Linked DNA regions of Pseudoduganella dura. The protein of the gene in region 1 interacts with the protein of each later gene in a pairwise test. Links are inferred from orthologs where the notes say so. Each region holds a gene or a part of one and is shown in the gene's direction. Other genes may lie near its edges. The genes, in order: rho, hfq and nusG.

Region 1 (5,115 bases):
GCGCTGCTGGAAGAAGCCAGCTTCGACTGCGTGCTGATGGACGTGCAGATGCCGGTGATGGATGGGCTGGAAACCACGCGCCGCATCCGCGCCGATGCGCGCCTGGCCGGCCTGCGCGTGCTGGCGATGACGGCCACCGCCACCAGCGAGGAACGCGAACGCTGCATGGAAGCCGGCATGGATGACTTCATCGCCAAGCCGATCCAGCCGGCGCTGCTGGCCCGCAAGATCGCGGCCTGGCTGCCCGAGCGCCGCGTGAAGGAACATCGCCGCGATGGCGGCAAGGACGGCGGCAAGGGTGGAGGGGAGCGCGGCGCCGGCAATGAAGGCGCCGTGCCGTACCGGCCCCATGCGACACTGGTGGGCGATCCGGCCGTCATCGACCTGTCCGTGCTGGCCCAGGTGCTGGGCTACCAGCCGGACAAGATCCGCAGCTTCGCGCTGAAGTTCCTGCAATCGGCCGAGAACGGGCTGGCGGAGCTCGACGAGGCGCTGGCGGCCGGCGATATCGAGCGGGTCCGCGAACTGGGCCACCGGCTCAAGGCGGCCGCCCGCACGGTGGGTGCGCTCGGCATGGGCGAACTGTGCGAGCGGATGGAGCGGCTGCCGTCTTCCGGTCCGGCGGGGGAACAGGGTGCGTGGGCGCTGGTCGGGCAGTTCCGCCCCCTGCTGGCGCAGATCCGGGAACACATCTTGAACCACACGACTCTTGGCGAACTGAAATGAACCACGCATTGCGCATCCTGCTGCTGGACGACGACGCCTTCATGCTGGACCTGCTGCAGGACATGATCGCCGGCCTGGGCTATTCCCACGTACACGCCGACAGCGACGCCCGCAGTGCGCTGCGCGCACTGCCCGGGTTCCGGCCGGACGTGCTGGTGTGCGATCTGTCGATGCCGGAGATGGATGGCATCGAATTCCTGCGCGCCGTGGCCGAAGGCGGCTTCGATGGCGACGTGATCCTGCTGTCCGGCATGGACAGCGGCATCCTGCGCGCCGCCGAAACGCTGGCGACGGCGCAGGGATTGACCATCCTGGGGGCGCGCAACAAGCCGCTCACGAGTGCCGCGCTGGGCGACCTGCTGGCACTCGCCCGCGGCAGGGCGACGCCGGTACACGGCGACGGAAAATAGGTTATTATTTGATCCATCCCCGCCTGATTCCCCGATGCAAGTCTCATTATTTGAGTCGTAGTTGATATAGTGGCTTGACATTGAATTCGTGCGCACGGTCTCCATCTCCTCGTAGAGGACTGGCAGGCAACGGACGCCAGGCGAACTTAATCTGATCCCGAAAGGGGAAAACAACATGAGCGAAAACATCAAACACATCACCGACGCGTCGTTCGAAGCCGACGTGCTGAAATCCGACCGTCCTGTGCTGGTGGACTTCTGGGCCGAGTGGTGCGGTCCGTGCAAGAGCATTGCCCCGATCCTGGAAGAAGTCGCCAAGGAATATGACGGCAAGCTGACGATCGCCAAGCTGGACGTGGACTCGAACCAGACCGTGCCGGGCAAGTTCGGCATTCGCGGCATCCCGACGCTGATCCTGTTCAAGAACGGCGTGCCGGCTGCTCAAAAAGTGGGCGCCATGGCAAAAGGCCAACTCACCTCTTTCATCGACAGCAATATTTGAGTAATATAGGTGGTGCTGCGCCCGCAGCACCACCTGCCTGGCCGGGACCGAGGCATCCGCCCCCCGAGAAACATAGAGCCCACGCAGTTCCCTCCCCTACCTTACTTTCCCGTCACGGGACACTCAAACACCTATGCATCTATCTGAATTAAAGGCCTTGCACGTTTCGGCGTTGCTGGAAATGGCCATCAGTCTGGATATCGACAATGCGGCCCGCCTGCGCAAGCAGGAGCTCATGTTCGCTATCCTGAAGAAGCGCGCCAAGTCCGGCGAGCAGATCTTCGGCGATGGCGCCCTGGAAGTACTGCCGGACGGCTTCGGCTTCCTGCGCTCGCCGGACGCCAGCTACATGGCGTCCACGGACGACATCTATATCTCGCCGTCGCAAATCCGGCGCTTCAACCTGCATACGGGCGACTCGATCGAAGGCGAAGTGCGCACGCCGAAAGACGGCGAGCGTTACTTTGCACTGGTCAAGGTGGACAAGGTCAACGGCGAATCGCCGGAAGCCTCGAAACACCGCATCCTGTTTGAGAACCTGACGCCGCTGCACCCGAACGAGCCGCTGCGCCTGGAACGCGAGATGAACGGCGCCGAGAACATCACCGGCCGTATCGTCGACCTGATCGCGCCGATCGGCAAGGGCCAGCGCGGCCTGCTGGTGGCGTCGCCGAAGTCCGGCAAATCCGTGATGCTGCAACACATCGCGCACGCCATCACGGCCAACCACCCGGACGTGACGCTGATCGTGCTGCTGATCGACGAGCGCCCGGAAGAAGTGACGGAAATGCAGCGCTCGGTGCGCGGCGAAGTCGTTGCCTCCACGTTCGACGAGCCGGCCACCCGCCACGTGCAGGTTGCCGAGATGGTCATGGAAAAGGCCAAGCGCCTGGTCGAGATGAAGAAGGATGTGGTCATCCTGCTGGACTCGATCACCCGCCTGGCCCGCGCCTACAACACCGTGATCCCGGCTTCGGGCAAGGTGCTGACCGGCGGCGTGGACGCCAACGCGCTGCAGCGCCCGAAACGCTTCTTCGGCGCCGCCCGCAATATCGAGGAAGGCGGCTCGCTGACGATCATCGCCACCGCGCTGATCGAAACCGGTTCGCGCATGGACGACGTGATCTACGAGGAATTCAAGGGCACCGGCAACATGGAAGTGCACCTGGAGCGCCGCCTGGCCGAAAAACGCGTCTATCCGGCAATCAACCTGAACAAATCGGGTACGCGCCGCGAAGAACTGCTGATCAAGCCGAACGAGCTGCAGAAGATCTGGATCCTGCGCAAGCTGCTGTACTCGATGGACGAGATCGAAGCGATGGAGTTCATCCTCGACAAGATGCGCGCCACGAAGACCAATACCGAGTTCTTCGACATGATGCGGCGCGGCGGCTAAAGCAAGGACAAGTGGCGCGCAAGGAACCTGGCCCTGCAGGGCCAGGCCGTTCCGCAGGCGCGGAGCAGTGCTCCACGAAACCCCTGCTGCACCGCGGCGGCTAACCTTCGCCGGGAACAGCTGAGCAGCCGGTGTCAGACACCATTTATCCGCAAGGATAAATGGTGTCTGACACCGGTTTTTTTCGCCCCGTCGCCAATGCAAGCGGTAACCCGCGACCAGGCCTGGGGTCAGATCCCCAACACCGCTGGAGGCCGAGTTCGCTGCCACGGTGACGGGGGGTCTGCCCCCGGTTCCTGCAGTTGGGCTGAAAATCCAAAAAGTAGGGACGGACCCTGTTTTCCAGGAAATTTCTTGGAAAACAGGGTCCATCCCTATTATTTTGGCCGGCGTTTTGGAGTATAATCCCCGGCTGTTTTTAACCCCGGCAAGTGGGCGGCAATCGGGTCAGGAAGCTGTTGGACCGACGAAGTGCTGTTTGGCTACCAAACTTTATAGAGAAACATCATGAGAAACGATATCCATCCAGATTACCGCGAAGTTGTGTTCCACGACCTGTCGTGCGACTTCAAGTTCGTGACCCGTTCCACGATCAACACCCGCGACAAGATCACCCTCGACGGTAAAGAATACCCGCTGGTCAAGATCGAAGTCTCGTCGGAATCGCACCCGTTCTTCACGGGCCAGCACAAGATCGTCGACACCGCCGGTCGCGTGGAAAAGTTCCGCCAGAAGTTCGGCAAAGTCGGTTCCAAGACCGCCGTATCGCAAGGCTAATCGCCTCGCGCACGAAAAAAGGCAGCCGCGGCTGCCTTTTTTTATTGTTATCACCGATACTCCTGTTTCCACCGTCAGCACGACCGATTGAATGAAGCCAGTCCGCCTTCCCGCCTCCGCCGTCCTTGCCCTGCCCCGCTGGGCGCTGTTTGCCCTGGCCATGCTGTACATCCTGCCGGGCGTCATCGGACGCGAACCGTGGAAGAACGACGATGCCGCCAGCTTCGGCATCATGTGGACGATGGCGCACGGCACCTGGCACGACTGGCTGTGGCCGAACATCGCCGGCATGCCGACGCCCGAGGAAGGCCCGCTGATGTTCTGGCTGGGCGCGCTGTGCATCAAGCTGTTCGGCGGCCTGTTCGGCGATGTGCTGGCCGCCCGCATCGCCACCATCGGCGTGTTCCTGCTGGGCGCGCTGTCGCTGTGGTACGCCACCTTCAACCTGGGCCGGCGGCCCGAGGCGCAGCCGCTGCGCCTGGCCTTCGGCGGCCAGCCCGAGCCGGACGACTTCGGCCGCACGCTGGCCGATGCCGCGCTGCTGATCTACCTCGGCTGCCTGGGCTTCCTGCAGCACAGCCACGAAACCACTTCCGAGCCGCTGCTGACGGCGCTGCTGGCACTCACCTTGTACCGCTCGGTACGCTACATGGAAAAGCCATGCTGGCGCAACGCCGCGCTGATCGGCCTGGCGCTGGGCCTGATGACGCTGACCCGCGGCTGGGTGCCGCCGGCCTTCGTGCTGGTGGCGCTGTTTACCTGTACGCGTTTCCTGGCGATCCCGGCCGGCCAGGCGCTGCCGCACCTGCTGGCCTCGTTCGGCGTGGCGGCCGCCGTCACGCTGCCCTGGCTGGTACCGGCCTTCGCCGCGCAGCCCTACGGCAAGGCATCGATGACAGCCTGGAACACCTGGAACCTGGCCCAGCTCGCACTGCCGAGCCTGCGCCCGCTGCAGACGTTCATCCGCGACGGCGTATGGTTCTTCTGGCCGGCATGGCCGTTCGCGCTGTGGGCCGCCTATGCGTGGCGCCGCCAGAACAACCTGCTGCACATCGTGGTGCCCACCACGTTCGTCATCGTCGCGATGGTGATGCTGCTGATGCATCCGGCCCCCGAGCACGCCCAGCTGCTGATGCTGATGCCGCCGCTGGCGATCATGGCCGCGTTCGGCCTGCTGACGGTGCAGCGCGGCGCGATCAACGCGATCGACTGGTTCTCCGTGATGGTGCTGACGCTGTGCGCGGCGGTCCTGTGGCTGTTCTGGTATGCCCAGCTGACGGGCTGGCCGCCGAAGCCGGCGCACA
Region 2 (4,860 bases), 1.0 Mb from region 1 along the record:
TGATCGCCAACGCGGTCGAGCAGAATACAAATGAAGCCGGTAATTGCACTCGTGGGGCGCCCGAACGTCGGGAAATCGACCCTTTTCAATCGTCTGACCCGCTCGCGCGATGCGCTGGTGGCGGACTTGCCTGGACTGACGCGTGACCGTCACTACGGCGAGGGCCGCGTCGGCGACCGCCCGTTCCTGGTCATCGATACCGGTGGTTTCGAACCGGTCGCCAAGGAAGGCATCATGTTCCAGATGGCGCTGCAGACCAAGCAGGCCGTGGCCGAAGCGGACGTGGTGATCTTCCTCGTCGACGGCCGCCAGGGCATGACGCCGCACGACAAGACCATCACGGACTTCCTGCGCCGCAGCGGCCGCCCGGTGCTGCTGGTGGTGAACAAGGCCGAAGGCATGAAGTACACCTCGGCCGTATCGGATTTCTACGAGCTGGGCCTGGGCGATCCGTATGCCATCTCCGGCGCCCACGGCGACGGCGTGAACGACCTGGTGCAGGAAACGCTGGACAAGGCGTTCGCCTCGCGCCCGGACGACGCCGATGAGCTGCTGCCGTCCGAACGCGGCATCAAGCTGGCGCTGGTCGGCCGGCCGAACGTGGGCAAGTCCACGCTGATCAACACGCTGCTGGGCGAGGAGCGCGTGATCGCGTTCGACATGCCCGGCACCACCCGCGATTCGATCGAGATCCCGTTCGAACGCGACGGCAAGCACTACACGCTGATCGATACCGCCGGCATCCGCCGCCGCGGCAAGGTGTTCGAGGCGATCGAGAAATTCTCGGTCGTCAAGACGCTGCAGTCGATCTCGGAAGCGAACGTGGTGGTCCTGATGCTCGATGCCCAGCAGGATATCTCCGAGCAGGATGCGCACATCGCCGGGTTCATTCTCGAAAGCGGCCGCGCCCTGGTGCTGGCGGTGAACAAGTGGGACGGCCTGCAGACGCACCAGCGCGACCAGGTCAAGAACGACATGGACCGCAAGCTGGACTTCCTCGGCTTCGCCAAGACCCACTTCATCTCGGCACTGAAGGGCACCGGCATCGGCCCGCTGATGAAATCCGTGGACGCCGCCTACGGAGCCGCCATGGCCGACCTGTCGACGCCGAAGCTTACGCGTGCACTGCTGGAAGCGGTCGAGAAGCAGGAACCGAAGCGCAAGGGCGGCCTGCGGCCGAAGATGCGCTATGCCCACCAGGGCGGCATGAACCCGCCGATCATCGTCATCCACGGCAACTCCCTCGATGCGATCAGCGAGCCGTACAAGCGCTACCTGGAAAAGCATTTCCGGGACACGTTCCAGCTCGTGGGGACGCCGCTGCGCATCGAATTGCGCACCGGTAAAAACCCGTTCGACAAGCGCGACAAGGGCTGACCTGCCGTCGGCAGCCTGCCGCGATCGGGTCGCCGGCAATCGAAAGCCGGTGCCAGACAATTTTTCCGGTCGAATCATCCGGAAAACGTGCCTGGCACCAGTGGGCGCATGCCACGCGAGATCTGCCGAAACACCGGTCCGCACGCGGACCGGCTTCACATTTTCACGTTATCTTTTTTCCTCGTTTTCATTTGCACACCCCTGCATAATTCACAAAAACAGGTTACAGTAGCTGAGAAGCATTTCCGTTTGGCAGAGGGCGTCTTTACCTCTGCAATAAGGAGCAGCCGGCACTTGAAATCAAGCGTTTCGCCTCCAATTCCAACACAACAACATAAACTGGAGTAGTTATGAGCAATAAAGGGCAATTGTTACAAGACCCATTCCTGAACGCGCTGCGCAAGGAGCACGTTCCCGTCTCGATCTACCTCGTCAACGGTATCAAGTTGCAAGGTCACATCGAGTCGTTCGACCAGTACGTCGTCCTGCTGCGCAATACCGTTACGCAGATGGTGTACAAGCATGCCATTTCGACTGTGGTACCGGCCCGCGCCGTCAACCTCAACATCGATTCCGAGGCGGAGTAACGCGTTGATCCTAGCGACAACGCCACAGCTTCGTCTTCCGCTTCAACGTTTCCTGGCCATCCCATGCGCGCAGCTTTAGTCGGGGTGGATTTCGGCCAGGGCGACTTCGCCGCCAGTGTCGATGAATTGATGCTGCTCGCGCGTTCCGCAGGAGCGGAGCCCATCACGACCATCACCGGCAAGCGTTCCAGCCCCGATGCTGCCTACTTCGTCGGCAGCGGCAAGGCCGATGAAATCGGCCATGCCGTGCAGGATCACCAGCTGGAGATCGTCATCTTCAATCACGCGCTGTCGCCTGCCCAGCAGCGCAACCTGGAAAAGCGCCTGAACGTGCGGGTGCTCGACCGTACCAGCCTGATCCTCGACATCTTCGCCCAGCGTGCCCAGAGCCACGAGGGCAAGCTGCAGGTCGAGCTGGCCCAGTTGCAGCATCTTTCCACGCGGCTGATCCGCGGCTGGACTCACCTCGAACGCCAGAAGGGCGGTATCGGCCTGCGCGGTCCTGGTGAAACCCAGCTGGAAACCGACCGCCGGCTGATCGGCGAGCGGGTGCGCATGCTCCGTGCGCGGCTGGCCAAGCTGCGCAAGCAGCACGAGACGCAGCGTCGTTCGCGCGGCCGCAACAACGCTTTCTCCATATCGCTCGTCGGTTACACCAATGCCGGCAAGTCCACGCTGTTCAACGCGCTGACCAAGGCCGGCGTCTACGTGGCCGACCAGCTGTTCGCCACGCTCGACACCACGTCGCGCCGCGTGTTCATGGGTGAGGAGGCCGGCAATGTCGTGATTTCCGACACGGTCGGCTTCGTGCGCGAGCTGCCCCACCAGCTGGTGGCGGCATTCCGCGCCACGCTGGAGGAAACCATCCATGCCGACCTGCTGCTGCATGTCGTCGATGGAGCGAGCCCTGTGCGCATGGAGCAGATCGAAGAAGTCAATGCCGTGCTGCGCGAGATCGGCGCCGACCATATTCCGCAGATCCTCGTGTGGAACAAGATCGACGCGGCCGGCCTGGAGCCGGCGGTGGAACGTGATGAACATGATAAGATTTCACGCGTGTTCATCAGCGCCCGGACGGGTGACGGCCTCGATCTGCTGCGTGCGTCGCTCACCGAGGCAGCCCAGCAGCACCGCGAGGCAAGTGCGCGTCCGAAGGACGACACGCCGGCCGATGCCATTTCCACATTCACCGACGTTTAAAACATGCCTCTTTCCTCACTAGCGAAAAGATTAGGCCTGAAGTTGTCCCTGAACGACCCCCGCTGGGGGCAGGACAAGGACAACAACAGGCAGGCCCAGGAAGGCAAGAAGCCCGGCGACGGTCCTCCTGACCTCGATCAGCTGTGGCGCGACTTCAACCAGCGCCTGAACGGCCTGTTCGGCAACAAGAACCGCAACAACAACAGCGGTGGCGGCGGCACCGGCGGCGGCGGCAGCGAATTGCGCGGCGCCGGCGTGACCGTCGGCGCGGTCGCGGCCATTGCCGTGCTGGTCTGGCTGGCCAGTGGCGCATTCATCGTGCAGGAAGGCCAGAAGGGCATCGTCACGACCTTCGGCCGCTACAGCCACGATACCCCGGCCGGCTTCAACTGGCGCTGGCCGTATCCGTTCCAGTCAAACGAAACCGTCAACGTGTCGCAGGTACGGACCGTGGAAGTGGGTTACCGCGGCAACACCCGCAACAAGCAGGCCACCGAATCGCTGATGCTGACCGACGACGAGAACATCATCGATATCCAGTTCGCCGTGCAATACCGGTTGAAGGACCCCGTCGCCTGGCTGTACAACAACCGGGATGCGGAGGACACCGTGCGCCAGGTCGCCGAAACGGCGATCCGCGAGATCGTGGGCCGCAGCAAGATGGACTTCGTGCTCTATGAAGGCCGCGAGAAGGTGGCCTACGACACGCAGCAGCTGATGCAGCAGATCCTGGACCGCTATGCGTCCGGCGCGCTGGTCACCAACGTGACGATGCAGGGCGTGCAGCCGCCGGAGCAGGTGCAGACCGCGTTCGACGATGCCGTCAAGGCCGGCCAGGACCGTGAGCGCCTGAAGAACGAAGGCCAGGCCTACGCGAACCAGGTGGTACCGATCGCGCGCGGCGCGGCATTCCGCCTGCTGCAGGAAGCCGAAGCCTATCGTTCGATGGTGGTCGAGAACGCGAGCGGTAATGCCGACCGCTTCAAGTCCGTGCTGGTCGAGTACCAGAAAGCGCCGGGCGTGACGCGCGACCGCATGTACCTCGATACGATGCAGCAGATCTTCAGCAATACCAGCAAGGTGATGGTCGATTCGAAGGCCGGCAGCAACCTGCTGTACCTGCCGCTGGACAAGCTGATCGCCCAGGTCGCCGCCACCGAGGCGCAACGCGCCAACGTGACCGCGCCGCCACCGGCCGCCGTGCTGCTGCCGCCACCCGACCAGACGTACAGCGGCGAACAGAACCGCGCACGTGAATCGTCCCGTAGCCGGGAGGGCCGTTAATGAACCGTATCGTTACTTTCGTTGTCACCGCGTTCATCGCGCTGATGCTGCTGTCGTCCACCGTGTTCGTGGTGGACCAGCGCAAGTTCGCGATCGTCTTCGCGCTGGGTGAAGTCAAGCAGGTGATCCGCGAGCCGGGCCTGCACTTCAAGCTGCCGCCGCCGTTCCAGAACGTGATGTGGCTCGACAAGCGCATCCTCACGCTCGACTCGCCGGAGGCGGACCGCTTCATCACGGCCGAGAAGATGAACATCCTGGTCGATTCGTTCGTCAAATGGCGCATCGTGGAGCCGCGGCTGTACTTCGTCAGCTTCGGCGGCGACGAGGGCCGGGCGCGCGACCGCATGGCGCAGATCGTCAAGGCGGCGCTGAACGAAGAGATCACCAAACGCACCGTGCGCGAAGTGATTTC
Region 3 (4,931 bases), 1.2 Mb from region 1 along the record:
CAGGTCCGACGCCTGCTGCGCCTTCAGCTGCACCTGCTGCATCTGCTGATGCGATTCCCAGCGGCGCACCTGCAGGAAGATCAGCAGGAACAGCGCCACCAGGACCAGCAGCGGCGCGCCGACGGTCCACCGCCGCCGCCGCCACAGTGCGCGCGGCTGGCCGCAGGCGATCCAGGCCAGCGGCGCGCCCAGCAGGATGCCCAGCGCATCGCCCAGCCACCATGTAAACCAGTTCGCCACCAGGCCATCGACCGGCAGCACGCCCAGCAAGGCGAGGGCGCACAGCGACAGCGTGCTGCTGATCAGCGCCAGTGCCGGCGGCAGGGTAAGAAAGCGCAGCACATCGCGGCCGGCGCCGACGGCGGGGTGCACCCAGCGGGCAAACGCGTGCATGCCGGCATAGGCTTGCAGCGTGGCGGCGGCAACCAGTATCAGCACGGCGGTGGCCAGCGTGGTGGACGGCAGCGCGGTCGCGCGCGGCAATGCATAAAGGTTCAGGATCAGTACGCCGAGCACCACGCCGGGGAGCAGACGCGGGCCGCCGCTGACGAGCATGGCCAGCGCCAGGCCGGCGGGCAGGAACAGCGGGGTGGCGAAACCGGGAGAGCCGGCCAGCTCCAGGCCCACGCAGCCCGTGGCGGCATAGGCAGCCGCCAGCAGCAGATTGGCCGGCAGGCGGTGCTGAAGGAGAGTCAAGATCGGGGTGCTCCAGGGTGGGCCGGCTAACGGCTGACTTGCAGATTCTATAGCAAAGCATGCAACGTAAAAACAACACTTGCATTTTGTTCCGGGTAGCCGCTACAATCTCGCCCCGAAGCAGGCAGTTAGCTGCGCGATACAAAGTGTTTGTGTCGAGGCGTTGACAGTTTTGATTTTATGCTTCATACTCTGCGGTTCCTCGCGGAGGGGTGGCCGAGTGGTTAAAGGCAGCAGACTGTAAATCTGCCCTCTTATGAGTACACTGGTTCGAATCCAGTCCCCTCCACCAAGTTTTCGCAAGGAAGCTGAGTGACAATGTAGTGAAACGGAACCTCGCGGGTGTAGCTCAATGGTAGAGCTGAAGCCTTCCAAGCTTATGACGAGGGTTCGATTCCCTTCACCCGCTCCAGTTTTCCTTGCTGCAGTCGCAGTACAGTCTATCGCAGTACAAAAGCCCTTTTAGCTCAGTGGTAGAGCACTCCCTTGGTAAGGGAGAGGCCACGTGTTCAATCCACGTAAAGGGCACCAGAATTCGCTGCGCGGTGATCACCGCGCGGTAGCATCAGACAGCAGTATCAGTACCCAATCTGACAGTCGGGCGCGTGCCCAGCAATATCTTAAAAATTGTTAGGAGTCTAAAATGGCAAAAGGTAAGTTTGAGCGGACCAAACCGCACGTCAACGTCGGCACCATCGGTCACGTTGACCATGGCAAGACGACCCTGACCGCTGCAATCGCAACCGTACTGTCGAAGAAATTCGGCGGCGAAGCCAAAGCCTACGACCAGATCGACGCTGCTCCGGAAGAAAAAGCACGCGGCATCACGATCAACACCGCGCACGTCGAGTACGAAACCGCTGCCCGTCACTACGCGCACGTTGACTGCCCAGGCCACGCCGACTACATCAAGAACATGATTACCGGTGCTGCGCAGATGGACGGCGCGATCCTGGTGTGCTCCGCGGCCGACGGCCCGATGCCACAGACCCGCGAGCACATCCTGCTGGCGCGTCAGGTTGGCGTTCCTTACATCATCGTGTTCCTGAATAAGTGCGACCTGGTCGACGATGCAGAACTGCTGGAACTGGTCGAAATGGAAGTGCGCGAGCTGCTGTCGAAGTACGAGTTCCCTGGCGACGACCTGCCGATCATCAAAGGTTCGGCACGTATGGCCCTGGAAGGCCAGCCTGGCGAAATGGGCGAAGAGTGCATCATCCGCCTGGCCGATGCCCTGGACACCTACATCCCGACGCCTGAGCGCGCTGTGGACGGCGCCTTCCTGATGCCTGTGGAAGACGTGTTCTCGATCTCCGGCCGCGGTACCGTGGTGACCGGTCGTGTCGAGCGCGGCGTGGTGAAAGTCGGCGAAGAAATCGAAATCGTCGGCATCATCGACACCGTCAAGACCACCTGCACCGGCGTGGAAATGTTCCGCAAGCTGCTGGACCAGGGTCAAGCCGGCGACAACGTTGGCCTGCTGCTGCGCGGCACCAAGCGTGAAGACGTGCAGCGCGGTCAGGTTCTGGCCAAGCCAGGCTCGATCAAGCCGCACAACCACTTCACCGGCGAGATCTATGTTCTGTCGAAAGACGAAGGCGGCCGTCACACCCCGTTCTTCAACAACTATCGCCCACAGTTCTACTTCCGTACGACGGACGTGACCGGCTCGATCGAGCTGCCAGCGGACAAAGAGATGGTCATGCCGGGCGACAACGTGTCGATCACCGTCAAGCTGATCTCCCCGATCGCGATGGAAGAAGGCCTGCGCTTTGCAATCCGTGAAGGCGGCCGTACCGTCGGCGCCGGTGTCGTTGCAAAGATCATCGCTTAATAGCAGTAAATAGTAGTAAAGAGTCCGCCAAGTAATACTGGCACCCAACAACGTTGGGTGCTAGAATTACGGATTCCACTGTAAGTTTTACGTAGGGGCGTAGCTCAATTGGCAGAGCGTCGGTCTCCAAAACCGAAGGTTGGGGGTTCGATGCCCTCCGCCCCTGCCACCGAATTCTGGTGCAGGGCACCGAAAGTAAAAACGAATGTCTAATCAATCCGTGCAAACCGTTGGCACGAGCGGCGACAAGCTGAAAGTCGTGCTGGCGGTGGTTGCAGCGATTGCAGGCGTAGTCGGGTTCTTCTACCTGGCAGGTCAACCAACCCTGGTGCGGGCATCCGCGCTTGTGGTTGGTTTGCTTATTTCCGTCGGCATTGCCTACACCTCCGCCACCGGCCGTGACTTCATCAATTTCTCGAAAGAAGCTGTTCGCGAAACGAAGAAAGTCGTCTGGCCTACGCGCAAGGAAGCCACGCAGATCACGCTGATCGTGTTTGCGTTTGTCGTGGTGATGGCGATGTTCCTCTGGGGAACGGATAAGCTGCTTGAGTTCCTGTTGTACGACTTGATTCTGGGCTGGAAAAATTAAATGAGCGATAACGTGCAAGACGACGTAACTGGCGCTCCGGCGCCAGATGCTCCGGCAGGAGAGACGGCTGCTCCAGTCAGCGTGCCAGTCAGCAACAAGCGCTGGTACGTTGTGCATGCTTATTCCGGCATGGAAAAGAGCGTGCAGCGTGCACTGACTGAGCGCGTCGAACGCGCCGGCATGCAGGAACAGTTCGGCCAGATCCTGGTGCCGACCGAAGAAGTTGTCGAAGTAAAGAACGGTCAGAAATCCGTGACCGAACGCCGTTTCTTCCCGGGCTATGTGCTGGTTGAAATGGAAATGACGGACGAAACGTGGCACCTGGTGAAGAATACCGCCAAGGTCACCGGCTTCATCGGCGGCAAGTCGAACAAGCCGACGCCGATTCCCGCACGCGAGATCGAAAAGATCATGACGCAGATGCAGGAAGGTGTCGAGAAGCCACGGCCGAAAGTGCTGTACGAAGTGGGCGAACAGGTCCGCATCAAGGATGGTCCGTTCACCGATTTCAACGGCAATGTCGAAGAAGTCAATTACGAGAAGTCCAAAGTGCGCGTCTCCGTCACCATCTTCGGTCGCGCCACCCCCGTCGAACTCGAATTCGGGCAGGTCGAGAAGGTCTGACCTGTTCACCACGCCCAACGGAGCGTTCAATCCGTACGAGGAGCCCTGCCATGAAGTACCGGCGGGGCGCTACCACTCAAATCCAACGATAGGAAGCCATCATGGCAAAGAAAATCATTGGCTTTATCAAGCTGCAAGTACCAGCTGGTAAGGCAAACCCGTCTCCTCCGATCGGCCCGGCACTGGGTCAGCGCGGCCTGAACATCATGGAATTCTGCAAGGCGTTCAACGCCCAGACGCAAGGCCTCGAGCCAGGCATGCCGATTCCGGTGGTGATCACCGCCTTCGCGGACAAGTCGTTCACCTTCGTGATGAAGACCCCGCCGGCAACGTTCCTGATCAAGAAGCACGCTGGCGTGCAAAAAGGTTCGCCGAAGCCGCATACCGACAAGGTCGGCACGCTGACCCGTGCCCAAGCGGAAGAAATCGCAAAACTGAAAACCCCGGACCTGACCGCCGCCGACATGGAAGCCGCTGTGCGCACCATCGCTGGCTCGGCACGTTCGATGGGCATCACCGTTGAGGGCATCTGATCATGGCAAAACTGTCCAAGCGCGCACAAGCCATCAAGGCTAAAGTAGACCGTACCAAAGTGTACCCGTTCGACAACGCCGTATCGCTGGTCAAGGAACTGGCCACGGCCAAGTTCAACGAATCGATCGACGTGTCGGTTCAGCTGGGCGTGGATCCGAAGAAGTCGGACCAGGTCGTTCGCGGTTCCGTCGTGCTGCCAGCAGGCACCGGCAAGACCGTTCGCGTGGCCGTGTTCGCTTCTGGCGAAAAGGCTGAAGCTGCCAAGGCAGCCGGCGCCGACGTGGTCGGCATGGAAGACCTGGCGGAACGCGTGAAGGCCGGCGACATGCCGTTCGACATCGTGATCGCTTCGCCTGACACCATGCGTATCGTCGGTACACTGGGCCAGATCCTGGGCCCGCGCGGCCTGATGCCTAACCCGAAGGTCGGCACTGTTACCCCTGACGTCGCTACCGCCGTGAAAAACGCGAAAGCCGGCCAGGTCCAGTACCGTACCGACAAGGCAGGTATCATCCACGCCACTATCGGCCGTAAATCGTTCAGCGATGCCGATCTGAAGAGCAACCTGGTTGCCCTGATCGAAGCCCTGAACAAGGCCAAGCCGGCCTCGTCGAAAGGCGTGTACCTGCGCAAGGTCTCGCTGTCGTCGACGAT

Evidence for each region.
Region 2: the proteins of rho (region 1) and hfq interact in binary tests that used the Escherichia coli proteins (3 or more experiments, as listed by UniProt). The link is inferred for Pseudoduganella dura from one-to-one orthologs.
Region 3: the proteins of rho (region 1) and nusG interact in binary tests that used the Escherichia coli proteins (3 or more experiments, as listed by UniProt). The link is inferred for Pseudoduganella dura from one-to-one orthologs.

What each region holds. Positions count from the first base shown.
Region 1 is NZ_WNWM01000002.1:3,884,740-3,889,854, reverse strand. Bases 919-3,902 are described here. They hold rho (transcription termination factor Rho), read left to right. Parts: upstream 919-1,771; coding sequence 1,772-3,034; downstream 3,035-3,902. Other genes in these bases: GJV26_RS17055 (type B 50S ribosomal protein L31), read left to right, coding at 3,542-3,811; trxA (thioredoxin TrxA), read left to right, coding at 1,312-1,638; GJV26_RS17070 (response regulator), read left to right, coding at 919-1,136. Also shown: GJV26_RS17075 (PAS domain S-box protein), read left to right, coding at 1-726; more of GJV26_RS17070, read left to right, coding at 723-918; GJV26_RS17050 (ArnT family glycosyltransferase), read left to right, coding at 3,903-5,115. UniProt on the Escherichia coli protein: Facilitates transcription termination by a mechanism that involves Rho binding to the nascent RNA, activation of Rho's RNA-dependent ATPase activity, and release of the mRNA from the DNA template.
Region 2 is NZ_WNWM01000002.1:4,919,944-4,924,803, forward strand. What follows is about bases 617-3,345. They hold hfq (RNA chaperone Hfq), read left to right. Parts: upstream 617-1,727; coding sequence 1,728-1,964; downstream 1,965-3,345. Other genes in these bases: der (ribosome biogenesis GTPase Der), read left to right, coding at 617-1,377; hflX (GTPase HflX), read left to right, coding at 2,028-3,164; hflK (FtsH protease activity modulator HflK), read left to right, coding at 3,168-3,345. Outside these bases: more of der, read left to right, coding at 31-616; more of hflK, read left to right, coding at 3,346-4,448; protease modulator HflC, read left to right, coding at 4,448-4,860. UniProt on the Escherichia coli protein: RNA chaperone that binds small regulatory RNA (sRNAs) and mRNAs to facilitate mRNA translational regulation in response to envelope stress, environmental stress and changes in metabolite concentrations.
Region 3 is NZ_WNWM01000002.1:2,735,840-2,740,770, reverse strand. What follows is about bases 2,132-4,931. They hold nusG (transcription termination/antitermination protein NusG), read left to right. Parts: upstream 2,132-3,119; coding sequence 3,120-3,743; downstream 3,744-4,931. Other genes in these bases: rplA (50S ribosomal protein L1), read left to right, coding at 4,279-4,931; rplK (50S ribosomal protein L11), read left to right, coding at 3,845-4,276; secE (preprotein translocase subunit SecE), read left to right, coding at 2,736-3,119; tuf (elongation factor Tu), read left to right, coding at 2,132-2,530. In the rest of the region: GJV26_RS11960 (EAL domain-containing protein), read right to left, coding at 1-696; more of tuf, read left to right, coding at 1,340-2,131. UniProt on the Escherichia coli protein: Part of the processive rRNA transcription and antitermination complex (rrnTAC). The complex forms an RNA-chaperone ring around the RNA exit tunnel of RNA polymerase (RNAP).